Regions from separate parts of the Exiguobacterium sp. R-17 genome, predicted to be linked through region 1. Evidence: riboswitches for the same ligand, from Rfam matches in the RefSeq annotation. Region 1 holds a riboswitch; each other region holds the start of a gene.
What was found. Region 1 has a riboswitch for S-adenosylmethionine ahead of ACN9MT_RS14085 (alpha/beta hydrolase). Riboswitches for the same ligand answer to the same signal wherever they lie in the genome.
Positions count from the first base shown of each region.

Region 2: linked by a shared signal. The riboswitch ahead of ACN9MT_RS02300 (2,3-diketo-5-methylthiopentyl-1-phosphate enolase) and the one ahead of ACN9MT_RS14085 (alpha/beta hydrolase) in region 1 are both predicted to bind S-adenosylmethionine.
Region 3: linked by a shared signal. The riboswitch ahead of ACN9MT_RS13260 (methionine ABC transporter ATP-binding protein) and the one ahead of ACN9MT_RS14085 (alpha/beta hydrolase) in region 1 are both predicted to bind S-adenosylmethionine.
Region 4: linked by a shared signal. The riboswitch ahead of metK (methionine adenosyltransferase) and the one ahead of ACN9MT_RS14085 (alpha/beta hydrolase) in region 1 are both predicted to bind S-adenosylmethionine.

Region 1 is NZ_CP184372.1:2,694,569-2,697,686, reverse strand. Features, by position in the region: gene ACN9MT_RS14095 (DedA family protein) at 1-222, opposite strand, end outside; gene ACN9MT_RS14090 (thymidine kinase) at 406-1,020, shown strand; gene ACN9MT_RS14085 (alpha/beta hydrolase) at 1,103-1,861, opposite strand; SAM riboswitch class I at 1,930-2,031, opposite strand; SAM riboswitch class I at 2,281-2,384, shown strand; gene ACN9MT_RS14080 (methionine ABC transporter ATP-binding protein) at 2,471-3,118, shown strand, end outside.
Region 2 is NZ_CP184372.1:417,590-420,707, forward strand. Features, by position in the region: gene ACN9MT_RS02290 (methylthioribulose 1-phosphate dehydratase) at 1-72, opposite strand, end outside; gene ACN9MT_RS02295 (2-hydroxy-3-keto-5-methylthiopentenyl-1-phosphate phosphatase) at 69-728, opposite strand; gene ACN9MT_RS02300 (2,3-diketo-5-methylthiopentyl-1-phosphate enolase) at 725-1,915, opposite strand; SAM riboswitch class I at 1,986-2,087, opposite strand; SAM riboswitch class I at 2,293-2,396, shown strand; gene mtnK (S-methyl-5-thioribose kinase) at 2,474-3,118, shown strand, end outside.
Region 3 is NZ_CP184372.1:2,519,950-2,523,067, reverse strand. Features, by position in the region: gene ACN9MT_RS13265 (methionine ABC transporter permease) at 1-578, opposite strand, end outside; gene ACN9MT_RS13260 (methionine ABC transporter ATP-binding protein) at 568-1,581, opposite strand; SAM riboswitch class I at 1,667-1,771, opposite strand; gene ACN9MT_RS13255 (aminotransferase class I/II-fold pyridoxal phosphate-dependent enzyme) at 1,834-3,021, opposite strand.
Region 4 is NZ_CP184372.1:2,267,796-2,270,913, forward strand. Features, by position in the region: gene ACN9MT_RS11995 (GNAT family N-acetyltransferase) at 1-5, opposite strand, end outside; gene metK (methionine adenosyltransferase) at 143-1,351, opposite strand; SAM riboswitch class I at 1,480-1,606, opposite strand; gene pckA (phosphoenolpyruvate carboxykinase (ATP)) at 1,841-3,118, shown strand, end outside.

The DNA.
Region 1 (3,118 bases):
CAGCACGTAGCTAATCGTCATTCCAATGCAACTGCCAGCGTAAGCGGCAAGAATCGTACCGAACAGCGGTAGATTGCCTTGATGCATCCAAAAACCGGACAGGACGAGCAAGGTCTCATCAGGAACCGGCAATCCCACGATACCACCTGCGAGAAGGACGGAAAGACCAAGGGCGCCATATTGGTGCAGAATGTCATGTAAGAGATGATGAATCGGGGACACCTTCTTTCGCGAGAATCTTCTTCTTTAGTGTACAGGAAATGGATGAAGGTTGGAATGAAAGGACAAAAATTCTAGGTAAAGAAAAAATGAATTTTGATTTCCGGAAGTCAACCCTTTTTCTCAATACCGTTTCGAGCTATACTCGTTAAAGTGACTATTTTTAGAGGACGGTGTCGGACGATGATGCATGTAATAAATCAGTACGGCTGGATCGAAGTAATTTGTGGCAGTATGTTTTCCGGGAAATCGGAAGAGTTGATTCGTCGTGTCAGACGGGCACAGTACGGCAAACTGCCCGTTCAAGTATTCAAGCCGGCAATCGATGACCGGTACCATGAAGAGCATGTCGTCTCTCACATCGGAAATTCCGTCGTGGCGATTCCAATGGCGACGAGTCGTGATCTCTATGCAGCAGTAGCGGAAGAAACACAAATTGTCGGAATTGATGAAGTTCAATTCTTTGATGATGAGATCGTTCAAGTCATCGAAGCACTTGCGCAAGACGGAAAACGCGTCATTTGTGCAGGACTCGATCAGGATTTCCGGGCAGAGCCATTTGGCAAGATGCCGGAATTACTGGCGCGCGCAGAATTTGTGACGAAACTTCAGGCGATCTGTCTCTCATGTGGCGATCCGGCTTCCCGGACACAACGTTTGATTGATGGAAAACCAGCGAACTATGATGATCCGATCATTTTAGTCGGCGCTTCAGAATCGTATGAGCCACGGTGCCGCCACTGCCATGAAGTGCCAGGAAAGCCGAAGCCGCTCCAAACGATGCAGCACCAAAAAGGATAAACAAAAAAGACGAACCGATGATGGTCGTCCTTTGATGTAACAGCTGTTCGCTTCTAAGTGAAGACGAATAGCTGTTTTTTTATTATCCCGTTTCCTGTGAGAAACGACTCGAGCGTTCGATGAAACGAATCGTCTCACGCACGATTAAATCCTGATCATGATCGAGGGTCGCGACGTGGTACGAGTTGAGGAGACAGTAGATTCGTTTATCATTCGTCCCGATATGCTGATGCAGGTAATCCGAGCTCGACGGCGGAACGACGTGATCGGTTGCCGAGTAAAGAATCAATGTCGGTAGAAGGATCGATCCAAGGCGTCCTTTCGTCTCATCCATCAAGCGGACGAGTTCGAATGCACAACGACTCGGAACGAGGTCATAGATGATTTCGAAAGCAGACCGTTTGATATCCGGTGCCCCTTCTGGTAAGTACTGTGGACCATCTTCAAACGACAATGCTTCATAAGACGGAACGGAGAGAGCGGCATTGATCGTAATGATGCCTGAAAATGGAATCCCGTCAGCGGCGAGCGATAGTGCGAGCGTCGCGCCCATCGATTGACCGATGACGAAGACTTGATCGCATGTTTCTTGTAAACGTGCATAGCCGTCTTGCAGGCTCTGCTTCCAACATCGAGCAGTCGATTGTTCGAACTCACGGACGTTCGTCCCGTGACCACGCAAACGTGGAGCATAGACAGTGAATCCTTTAGCAGCAAATGCCTCACCGACGTCCCGAACACTTTGCGGGGTCGCATTAAAACCATGACAGATTAAAATGCCGATCGGTCCACCTTGAAGATAAAATGCTTCAGCACCAGTCAATACAGGATAGTTCATCATTACTATTTTTCCTCCATTCGTGAAAAAAAACTCGTCAACGTCACTGCTTGGACGCCCACGAGTTTTTCACCGTATCATCCAAAGCCGCGCTTTGCTGGTCGGAGCACCTTACAGATTGCAGGTTGCCGTGAAGTCATAGAGCCAGGTCTCTCGTTCACTCTTGATAAATATCATATTGGAATTGTCGGATTAATCATTGAAACGATGGTAGCACGACCGAAAATGCCTTGTCAAATCGTTCTGGACGAATCGTGATTTGTTCTTTCAGCTAACTCATAACTTATGACTCAATCGATATGCGACAAATGGATTATTTTTGCAAAGTTGGTTGACTTTTAAAGGTTCGACCCGTAATGTAAAAATTAGTTTTACGACATAAGCAACAACGCAACAACACACATACGAATTTCATACCGCAATACTTATCCAGAGAGGTGGAGGGACTGGCCCTACGAAACCTCGGCAACAGACTCATTATGAGCACTGTGCCAATTCCATCAGACAGATGTCTGAGAGATGAGTGGAGTGGATTCTGCCACTGTGCGGATCCAGGTCTCTTCTTGTTTCTCAAGAAGGGACCTTTTTTGTTGAATGAAGGGGGAAAACGGAATGATTGCATTTCATCAAGTCAAAAAAACGTACATCACGAAGGATCAGACGATCGCAGCACTCGACGGTGTCGACCTGACGATCGAAAAAGGCGAAATCTTCGGTGTCATCGGCTTTAGCGGTGCTGGGAAAAGTTCATTGCTCCGCTGCGTCAACCTATTAGAACGACCGACGTCAGGAACAGTGACGGTCGACGGGGAAGATTTAACAAAACTATCACCAAAAAAATTACGCCAAGCGAAACAGCGGATCGGGATGATCTTTCAACACTTCAATCTATTGAATGCAAACACGGTCTTTACGAACGTTGCGAAACCACTCGTTCTCGCAGGTGTCAAGAAAGACGAGATTCGTCGCCGGGTGACGGAGTTACTCGAATTCGTCGATCTCGCAGACAAGGCGGATCATTATCCGGATCAATTATCCGGCGGACAAAAGCAACGTGTCGGCATCGCCCGGGCACTAGCGACGCAACCATCCGTCCTCTTATGTGACGAAGCGACGTCAGCACTCGATCCTCAGACGACACATCATATTCTCCAGTTATTAAAACGCATCAATGCGGAATACGGGATCACCATTCTCTTGATCACCCATGAGATGGGCGTCATCCGTGAGATTTGTGACCGGGTCGCCGTCATCGAAGCT
Region 2 (3,118 bases), 720 kb from region 1:
AGGGAACCAATCGCGCGCTGCAAGTTCTTGTTTGATGGCGCGTAGTTCTTCATACCGTCGCATGAATGTCATATCGTCACCTCCGATCGTGCTAAATCATGAACGATATCGTGGAACGTCTCAAAAGGTGTATAGGCGATATCATTTTCTTCACACAACGTGATCAGATAATCACGGGCATAGACACGATCCGCTTGTTTTGCGAGTTCGAAGTCCGTCACTGAGTCACCGATGACGATGATGACGTCATCGTCTTTGCATAATGTACGGGCAACGGATGTTTTACAACAGCCGCATCCATTCGTGCAATGGGCATCGCAGGCGTGTGGCCAATCGATGTGGACAAATGGACCACTGAAATCGGCAATGTTACAGTAAATCTGCTCTTGCTCGAGGAACGGTGCTAAGATCGGTTCGACGAAAAAGTCCATTCCACCGCTAACAATCGAAAAATGGATTCCTTGACGACGACTGTACTGAAGCAACTCCGAAAATCCTTCGCGAATGACAGCGCGCTCCATCAAGAAATCAAGATAGTCCGCTTTACCGTCGGACGGCAGAAGCGCGAACATCTGCCCGACACCACTTTGGATCGACAACGTCCGGTCGAGCACGCCACGTTTCAACGGTTCGAAGTCATTCACTGGCGCAAATACCTCCATGAGTGCAATGATGTTATCCTGCATCGTCACGGTACCGTCGAAGTCACAAAGAATTCGTAAGGTCATGACTTGATCCCCCAAGCGTCGAGCGCGACTCGTAATTCTTCATGTCGTGACGCAGCATTCGATAGGGATTCATTTGCGAGTGCCGCATCAAGTGCTTGACGAAAAGCGATAACACCAGCCGCAGCACCTTGCGGATGACCATGTACGCCACCACCAGCGTTGATGACGGAATCGATCCCGAAGTCGCGTACGAGTTGAGCAACGAGTCCTGGGTGAATACCGGCTGAAGGGACAGGGAAAATCGCTTTCGTCTGACCGAAGCGAGTCGCTTCGACCGCGATGCCGCGGGCGACGTCCTTCGGAAGAGCGACATTGCCGTAAGGTGACGGGAATAGTGTTAAGTCTGCACCAGCAACGCGCGGTAATGTGCCAAGTAAGACAGGCGCTGCAACACCGTGGTTCGGGCTAGCAATCAATGCACCGCTGTAAGCCGGATGATTGAAAATGGGAACGTTGATCTCCGGATCACTTGCCAATTCACGTAAGACGTCGAGTCCGTATGTGAAGGTATTCAACAAGAAAGCAGTTGCTCCAGCGTCAATCAATCGTTTGGCTTGATCCTTGAGCGTAAAGACGGGACCACTAAGTGTGATCGCATACAACGCACGTTTACCGGTCCGGTGGAAATGAGCATCGATAACCTCACGTCCGATCCGTGCCCGATCAATCGTCGGTGTCAACGGATTGTCATATAAGATCTCATCGTCCTTGACGAGATCGATCCCACCAGCAAGTTGTCCTTCGAGTTGATCACGAAGGAACGATAAATCGCGTCCGATGACCCCTTTGAAGATGCTCATTAACAGTGGACGATCTTCGACACCAATCAAGGAACGAACTCCTTCGATCCCGAACTTCGCACCTGGAAAATCCGACGTGAATGTATCGGGTAGTAGCAGTTCTGTTAATTTGATTTCACCGTCGAGTGAGAGTTTCCCGAAGACGGTCGTCAAGATCGCAGAAAAGTCGCGCGATACATTGTGTTCCGGGTAACGAATCGTGATATAGCCTTTACCGTCGCGTTCTTCCGTATGTACGACTTCTCCTTTGAATGAGGCGAGTTGTTGTTGCTCAAGATGATTCAGCTCCGTCCAGGAACCAACCGTCAGACCAAGCGCGAGTTGTTCGGCGCGTTGCTCCAGTCGATCGCGGGCGGTCAATTGATAAGTAGCTGTGATGTAAGCCATGTCTTTCCTCCTTCAATAAAAAAATGGTCTCTTGTCAGCGACAAGAGACCATGAATGATTCGAACGTGGACTCTTATCTGTCAGCTTAGTAGCTGCAAGAATTAGCACCGTGCCAAAAGGTCGGTTGCTGCGACATCGTAGGGCTTGTCCCTCCGTCTGCTCTTGATAAGAATTGGATGAAATTGTGAAATCTAATTGCAATTTTTACATGAGAGTCACGACTTGTCAAACTATTTTTAGAAAATTTATTTTTTTGAAAATACTCTTTCTATATATGGAGCAAAAACGATATCCGTTTCTGCTTGATTTCGATTTGACAGCAGGGAAGAGGATTGCGTAAGATTCAAATCAATATCACACACGACAACTACATACGACTCTTATCGCGAGTTGGCAGAGGGAATTGGCCCGATGACGCCGCAGCAACCGACCACTTGGCACGGTGCTACATCCAACAGACGTTTCGTCTGAGAGATAAGAGGACGCAGTGACTTTCCTGCGCCTCTTTTCGATGACGAAAAGAGGCGCTTTTTCGTGTATCACACAGGGGGAACTGAGATGACATACAAAGCATTTACAGAACAGGACGCGATCGAACGGGTCCGCTCACTAGGACTGATCGGCGACGGAGCCGTCGAAGCAGAAGAGATTGGCGACGGCAATCTCAATCTTGTCTTTCGAATTCGAGAAGGTGAACATCGATTGATTCTAAAACAAGCACTTCCGTACGCGAAAGTCGTCGGTGAAAGCTGGCCACTATCACTCGAGCGGGCGTGGATCGAGCAATCCGCACTCCGTGAATTCGCCCGGCATGCCGTGCCGTTCGTACCGCGTGTTTTTCATGCTAGTCACGACGAGGCGTATACGGTCATGGAAGATCTTTCACATCTGACAATCGTTCGAAGCGGTTTACTCGCAGGTGAACAGTATCCGTTGCTTGCGGAACATATTGGTTCTTATCTCGCTCGGACTTTATTCCATACATCGGACTTTGCGCTTGGTCCGGTTGAAAAAAAACGTGTCGCCCGAACGTACTACAATCCGGACTTGTGCGACATCACGGAAAAATTAATCTTCACGGATCCGTTCCATGACGCGGAGACGAACGAGATTGAAGCCGGGCTTGAAGAAGAGGTGGCACGTCTATGGGCGGACGATGAGTTGAAACGCGAAGTCGCAAAACTCGAAGCGCTTTTCATCACG
Region 3 (3,118 bases), 170 kb from region 1:
ATGATGAGATTATCATAGCGATAGTAGCCGAAGCGGATCGCGAGGTCACCGACACCTCCGCCGCCGACGATACCAGCCATCGCCGAGAAGCCGATCAAACTGATCGTCGTTAGCGTGATTCCCTGAATGATGCCAGGGAGTGCTTCTGGTAAAAGGATACTGACGATGATCCGTAATGGTTTCGCTCCGCACGCTTCCGCTGCTTCGATCAAACCAGGTGGAATCTCACGCAGTGATGTTTCAACGAGTCGTGCGAGAAACGGAATCGCTGCGACACTGAGGCTGACGGATGCTGCTGTCGGACCAATCGTATTATCAAGCAAGAACTTCGTTAATGGAATGAGGGCAACAAGCAAAATGATGAACGGCAAGGACCGGACGATGTTGACGACGAAGTCAAGGACACGTCGGATGGCAATGTTTTGAAAGAATAAACCGCGGTCGGTGACGAACAGGAGAATCCCGAGTGGAATCCCGACGACCAATGCGAAGGCAAGCGAAATGCCAACCATCCACGCCGTCTCACCAAGTGCCTTCAACAACTCGGGTAACATCGTTTGTATACGATCAAGCCACATCCTGAATCACCTCGAGTGTATGAAGTTCCGCCGCAAGCCAGTCGAGGGCAGGTGCGATTTGATCGGAGGATCCCGTCAAGCTGACGATTAGGACACCAAAAGCGACGTCTTGGATGTAATCGACTTTTCCGTGCAGGATGCTGACCGAGATATCGTATCGACGGATGGCTTCCGATAACGTACTTTCACCGGTCTTCTCGCCCGTGAACTGCAGGCGGATGATCTTTCCTGGTGTCGCTTGCAAGATGCGTTCCGGTAGCTCGATCTGGAGTGCCGTGTCGACGTAATGTTGTGTCACCGGATGTTTGGCTTGACTGAACAAATCGTATGTAGAGGCGACTTCGACGACTTCCCCTTGCGACATGACCGCGACACGATGGCAAATCTGTTTGACGACATCGATCTCATGCGTGATGAGGACGATCGTCAATCCAAGTCGTTCATTCAAATCTTTCAACAAATCTAAAATCTGCAGCGTCGTGACCGGATCAAGGGCAGAGGTCGCTTCGTCACATAACAAGACGGTTGGATCATTCGCGAGTGCCCGGGCAATCCCAACGCGCTGTTTCTGTCCGCCGCTCAACTGACTCGGGAAGTTCGTCTCGAATCCTTCGAGTCCGACGAGCGAGACGAGTTCACGGATCCGTTCCGGAAAATCTGCTCGTTTGACGCCAGCAGCCTTCAGTGCAAAAGCAATGTTATCTGCGACATTACGCGACTGGATCAATTGGAAATGCTGAAAGATCATTCCTGTCCGCAAGCGAAGTTGACGCAAATCTGCTTTTGACATTCCGCCGAGCGAGACACCGTCGACCTTTACCGTTCCTTGTGTCGGATGCTCGAGACCGTTGATCAGACGAAGCAACGTACTCTTACCGGCACCGGATTCACCGATGATCCCAAAGATTTCTCCTTTTTGAATCGTCAAATCGACATCTCGTAATGCGAAAATCGGGGTCCGGTCTCGGACGAACCGTTTCGTAATCTGTTTGAATTCAATCATCTGCTCATCTCCTTGTACAAAAAAAAGTCGCTTTTTCCTAGTAGCAGAGCAACCAGAAAAAAGCGACGAAAGTGTAAGATTTCGTAACTTATCTCTCAGAATGAATCCATTCTGTAGGATGTGGCACCGTTCCTGATAGGTGGTTGCCGGACGTCGTTGGGCCTAATCCCTCGGTCGCTCTCGATAAGTAGTTATGCTGTTGGGATTTACTTTAACGGAAATGATTCCCATCTGTCAAATGTTTTTTCAGAATTATTCCGCAACAGGTGTCCGGAACAGGTTGAGCGTTCCGATTCGGTCGACGGCCTCCTCTAGCCGTTCGACGTCAGCAATTAAGCTGATCCGCACGTATCCTTCGCCGTATTCACCAAAGAATGATCCAGGGGTCACGGCGACGTGTGCTTCGTCAAGCAGATGATCCGTGAAGCTTTGGGACGTGTATCCTTCCGGCACGGGGAGCCAGACGAAGAAGGAACCGCCCGGTCGTGGTCCACTCCAGCCGATTGCATCGAGTTTTGCGAACAACGCATCGCGTCGCGTTTCATACAAGCTACTTAACTCGCGGACGCACGTTTGGTCACTCGTCAGGGCAACGGTCGCTGCATGTTGGATCGGTGTGAAGGCACTGACGTAGAGATGTTCCTGATACGTCTCGATGCTTGAGATGACGGACGGATTTCCGATCGCGAAAGCGATTCGGAAGCCAGACATGTTGAAGCGTTTCGAGAGTGAGAACAACTCGATTCCAACATCTTTCGCCCCTTCCGTCTGCAAGAAGCTTCGTGTCGGACCGTCAAAGCTGATGCCACCGTAGGCTAAATCATGGACGACACAAACATCATGGGCATCCGCGAAGGCAACTGTCTGTTCGAAGGCTTCTGCTGTCGCTGTCGCACCTGTCGGATTACTCGGGTAATTGAGGAACAACATCCGGGCGCGCTCGACATCTGTCGTATCAAGTAAATCGTAATCCGGCAGGAAGTTATTTTTCTCAAGCAATGGAAGCGTAATCGGGTAAGCACCAGCAAGTGCTGCTCCAGACAGGTAATCCGGGTACCCCGGATCCGGGACGATGACACCTTCTCCAGGATTGACGATCGTTTGTGGTAAGGCGACGATTCCGGCTTTACTACCGAGAAGAATTGCGACCTCGGTTGCCGGATCGATTGTGACGCCGAATTCGTTCGCATAAAAGCTCGCGACGGCTTGCTTTAGAAAATCATGTCCACGAAATGGTGGATATTGAAGGTTTGTTGGCTCATCGATCGCCTGTTTCAAGGCGTCGAGAATATGTACGGGCGTCGTTTGATCGGGTGTTCCTTGACCAAGGGTAATGACATCATGTCCGGCAGCTTTCACAGCACCGATCCGGTTCGCAAGTTCAGCGAAAACGGGAGCAGGAAGCCGATCGATGGCGATGGATGGAGCGAAATGTTTCATGGATGTGTGCCTCCTTCGTAGTATTGTCGTCAAGGATAACGAATATTCAGTCAAAAGAAAAGAACTTTTTTGAAATTCAAAAAAATCGTCCAATAAA
Region 4 (3,118 bases), 430 kb from region 1:
TCCATAATCGGAACCCCCCTTTATACTCATACAAATCGACTCATGTACTTTTACCCTTTTCTAGAAAAAACATTCGTTTCCTGCAAAGTTCCGCGGAAACAAAAAAGCCCGAAAACCCACGTAGGATTTCCGGACTTTTTGATTATGCGAAACGTTTTGCTTGTTCTTCAAGAACTGCTGCTTTATCTGTTTGCTCCCATGGAAGCTCAACATCTGTACGACCGAAGTGACCGTATGCAGCTGTTTGACGATAGATCGGACGACGGAGATCAAGCATGTTGATGATTCCAGCCGGACGAAGATCGAAGTTTTCAGCAACCAATTCGACGAGTTGTGCTTCAGGAAGTTTTCCTGTGCCGAATGTATCAACTGCGATTGATACAGGGTGCGCGACACCGATTGCGTACGCAAGTTGAACTTCTGCTTTGTCTGCAAGACCTGCAGCAACGAGGTTCTTCGCGACGTAACGTGCTGCGTATGCAGCTGAACGGTCGACTTTTGTTGGATCTTTACCTGAGAATGCTCCACCGCCGTGGCGTGCGTATCCACCATACGTATCAACGATGATCTTACGACCAGTCAATCCAGCATCTCCTTGTGGTCCGCCAATGACGAAACGACCAGTTGGGTTGATGAAGAATTTCGTTGCTGCGTCGATGTATTCAGCCGGGATGACCGGTGTGATGACGTGTTCTTTCAAATCAGCTTGGATTTGCTCAAGCGTAACTTCTTCCGCATGTTGTGTCGAGATGACGATCGTATCGACACGAACCGGCTCGTTGTTCTCGTTGTATTCGACCGTGACTTGTGTTTTTCCGTCCGGACGAAGGTAGTCGAGTTGACCGTTTTTACGCACTTCTGCCAAACGGCGTGCGAGACGGTGCGAAAGCGAAATTGGAAGTGGCATGAGTTCTGGTGTTTCTTTCGTTGCGTAACCGAACATAAGACCTTGGTCTCCTGCACCGATTGCATCGATTTCTGCATCAGACATGCTACCTTCACGTGCTTCAAGCGCTTGGTCGACACCAAGAGCGATATCTGCTGATTGCTCATCGATCGATGTCAATACAGCACATGTATCCGCATCGAAACCGTATTTCGCGCGTGTGTAGCCGATTTCACGAATCGTTTCACGAACGACTTTTGGAATGTCGACGTAAGTGGATGTCGTGATCTCACCTGCAACGAGAACGAGACCTGTTGTAACAGAAGTTTCTGCCGCAACACGTGCATTTGGATCCGCTGCAAGAATCGCATCGAGGATTGAATCCGAAATTTGGTCACAGATTTTATCTGGATGACCTTCAGTGACTGACTCCGACGTGAATAGTCGGCGATTAAGGTTTGTCATGTATGACCCTCCCAAAAAAGAATTTGACGGTGTACTCATTTCCCCTAGTTGAGTGGGACGGTAAAATGAAAAAAACCTTTCCAAGTCCAAAAAATGGTCAGGGAAAGGTTGTGCGTTCTTCCTTTACCCTCTTATCGTTCGAAGTGTTTACTTCGCTTCAGGAGAGCACCTTTTCCCTCATTAATATATGAATTAATGTAGGACGGTTGCCGGGTTTCTTCGGGCCTTGTTCCCTCCACCTGCTCAGAATAAGAGTATCCGTTACGAATTACATGATATAAAGTTGTACCTACTCTGTCAAGCAAGGTTTCAAATTCTAGTCGAAACTTTTTAAAAGAGATGTTAAACTATTAATGCTGAAAGCGTTTCCAGATAAATAGAAATCAGCACTAGAAAATGATTGCGCTCCCTTTAGTATGTCATATATAATGAATGTGTCATACTAAATGCAGTGAGCCAAAACCAACGTAGGGGAAAGGTGGGGTCAGGATGCCGATGACGGTCCTGAATATCGAAGAACTACTCAAGAAAGAGCATGTGTTCAAACAACTATCTGTTGCTGAACTTGTCGAACATGCGATTCGAAACGAAGAAGGTGTCCTTGCTGAGAACGGCGCACTATCTGTAGAAACGGGGAAATTTACAGGTCGTTCACCAAAAGATAAGTTCATCGTCCGTGATTCTTCCTGCGAGTCTCACATCGATTGGGGTCATGTTAACCAACCGATGGATGGAGACAAATTTGAACAATTGTTACAAAAGGTTCTTCGTTACATGAACGAAGCCGATCAGCTCTACTACACAGAAGCTGCTGCTGGGGCAGATACGCACTTCACCCTTCCGGTTCGTGTGCTCACACAATACGCTTGGCATAACCTGTTTGCCAAACAACTCTTTTTACGCGAGTATCCTGAAGTGGCTGCCTTCGAACCGTTCACGGTCGTCTACGCGCCACATTTCAAAGCAGATCCTACCGTTGACGGAACGAATTCCGAGACATTCATCGCCATGTCGTTTGAACACCGGATCGTCTTGATCGGCGGAACCGAATATGCGGGCGAAATCAAAAAATCGATTTTTTCCGTCATGAACTACCTCTTACCACAAGAAAATGTCCTTTCGATGCACTGTTCAGCAAACGTCGGACACGAAGGCGACGTCGCCTTGTTCTTCGGTCTATCCGGTACTGGTAAGACCACCCTGTCAGCAGACGATAGCCGTCAATTGATCGGTGACGATGAGCATGGTTGGTCGCATGACGGCGTCTTCAACATTGAAGGTGGATGTTATGCGAAGACGGTCAATCTGTCACGCGAAAAAGAACCGCAAATTTTTGATGCGATCCGTTTCGGAACTGTCCTTGAAAACGTCGTGCTCGATGAATCTCGTCATCCTGATTACGATGACACATCGTTGACAGAAAATACACGTGCTGCTTATCCGATCACAGCGATCGATAACATCGCTGTTCCATCACGGGCTGGTCATCCGAAGACGATTGTCTTCTTGACGGCTGATGCGTATGGCGTCTTGCCTCCGATCAGTAAATTGACGAAAGAACAAGCGATGTATCATTTCCTATCAGGTTATACATCAAAACTTGCTGGAACAGAGCGTGGTATCACGGAACCGGAAGCAACGTTCTCGACATGCTTCGGTTCACCATTTCTTCCACTGATACCTGAAAAGTATGCGACGATGCTCGGAGAACTGATTGATCGTCACGGTGTGACCGTTTATCTCGTCAACACAGGCTGGACAGGCGGT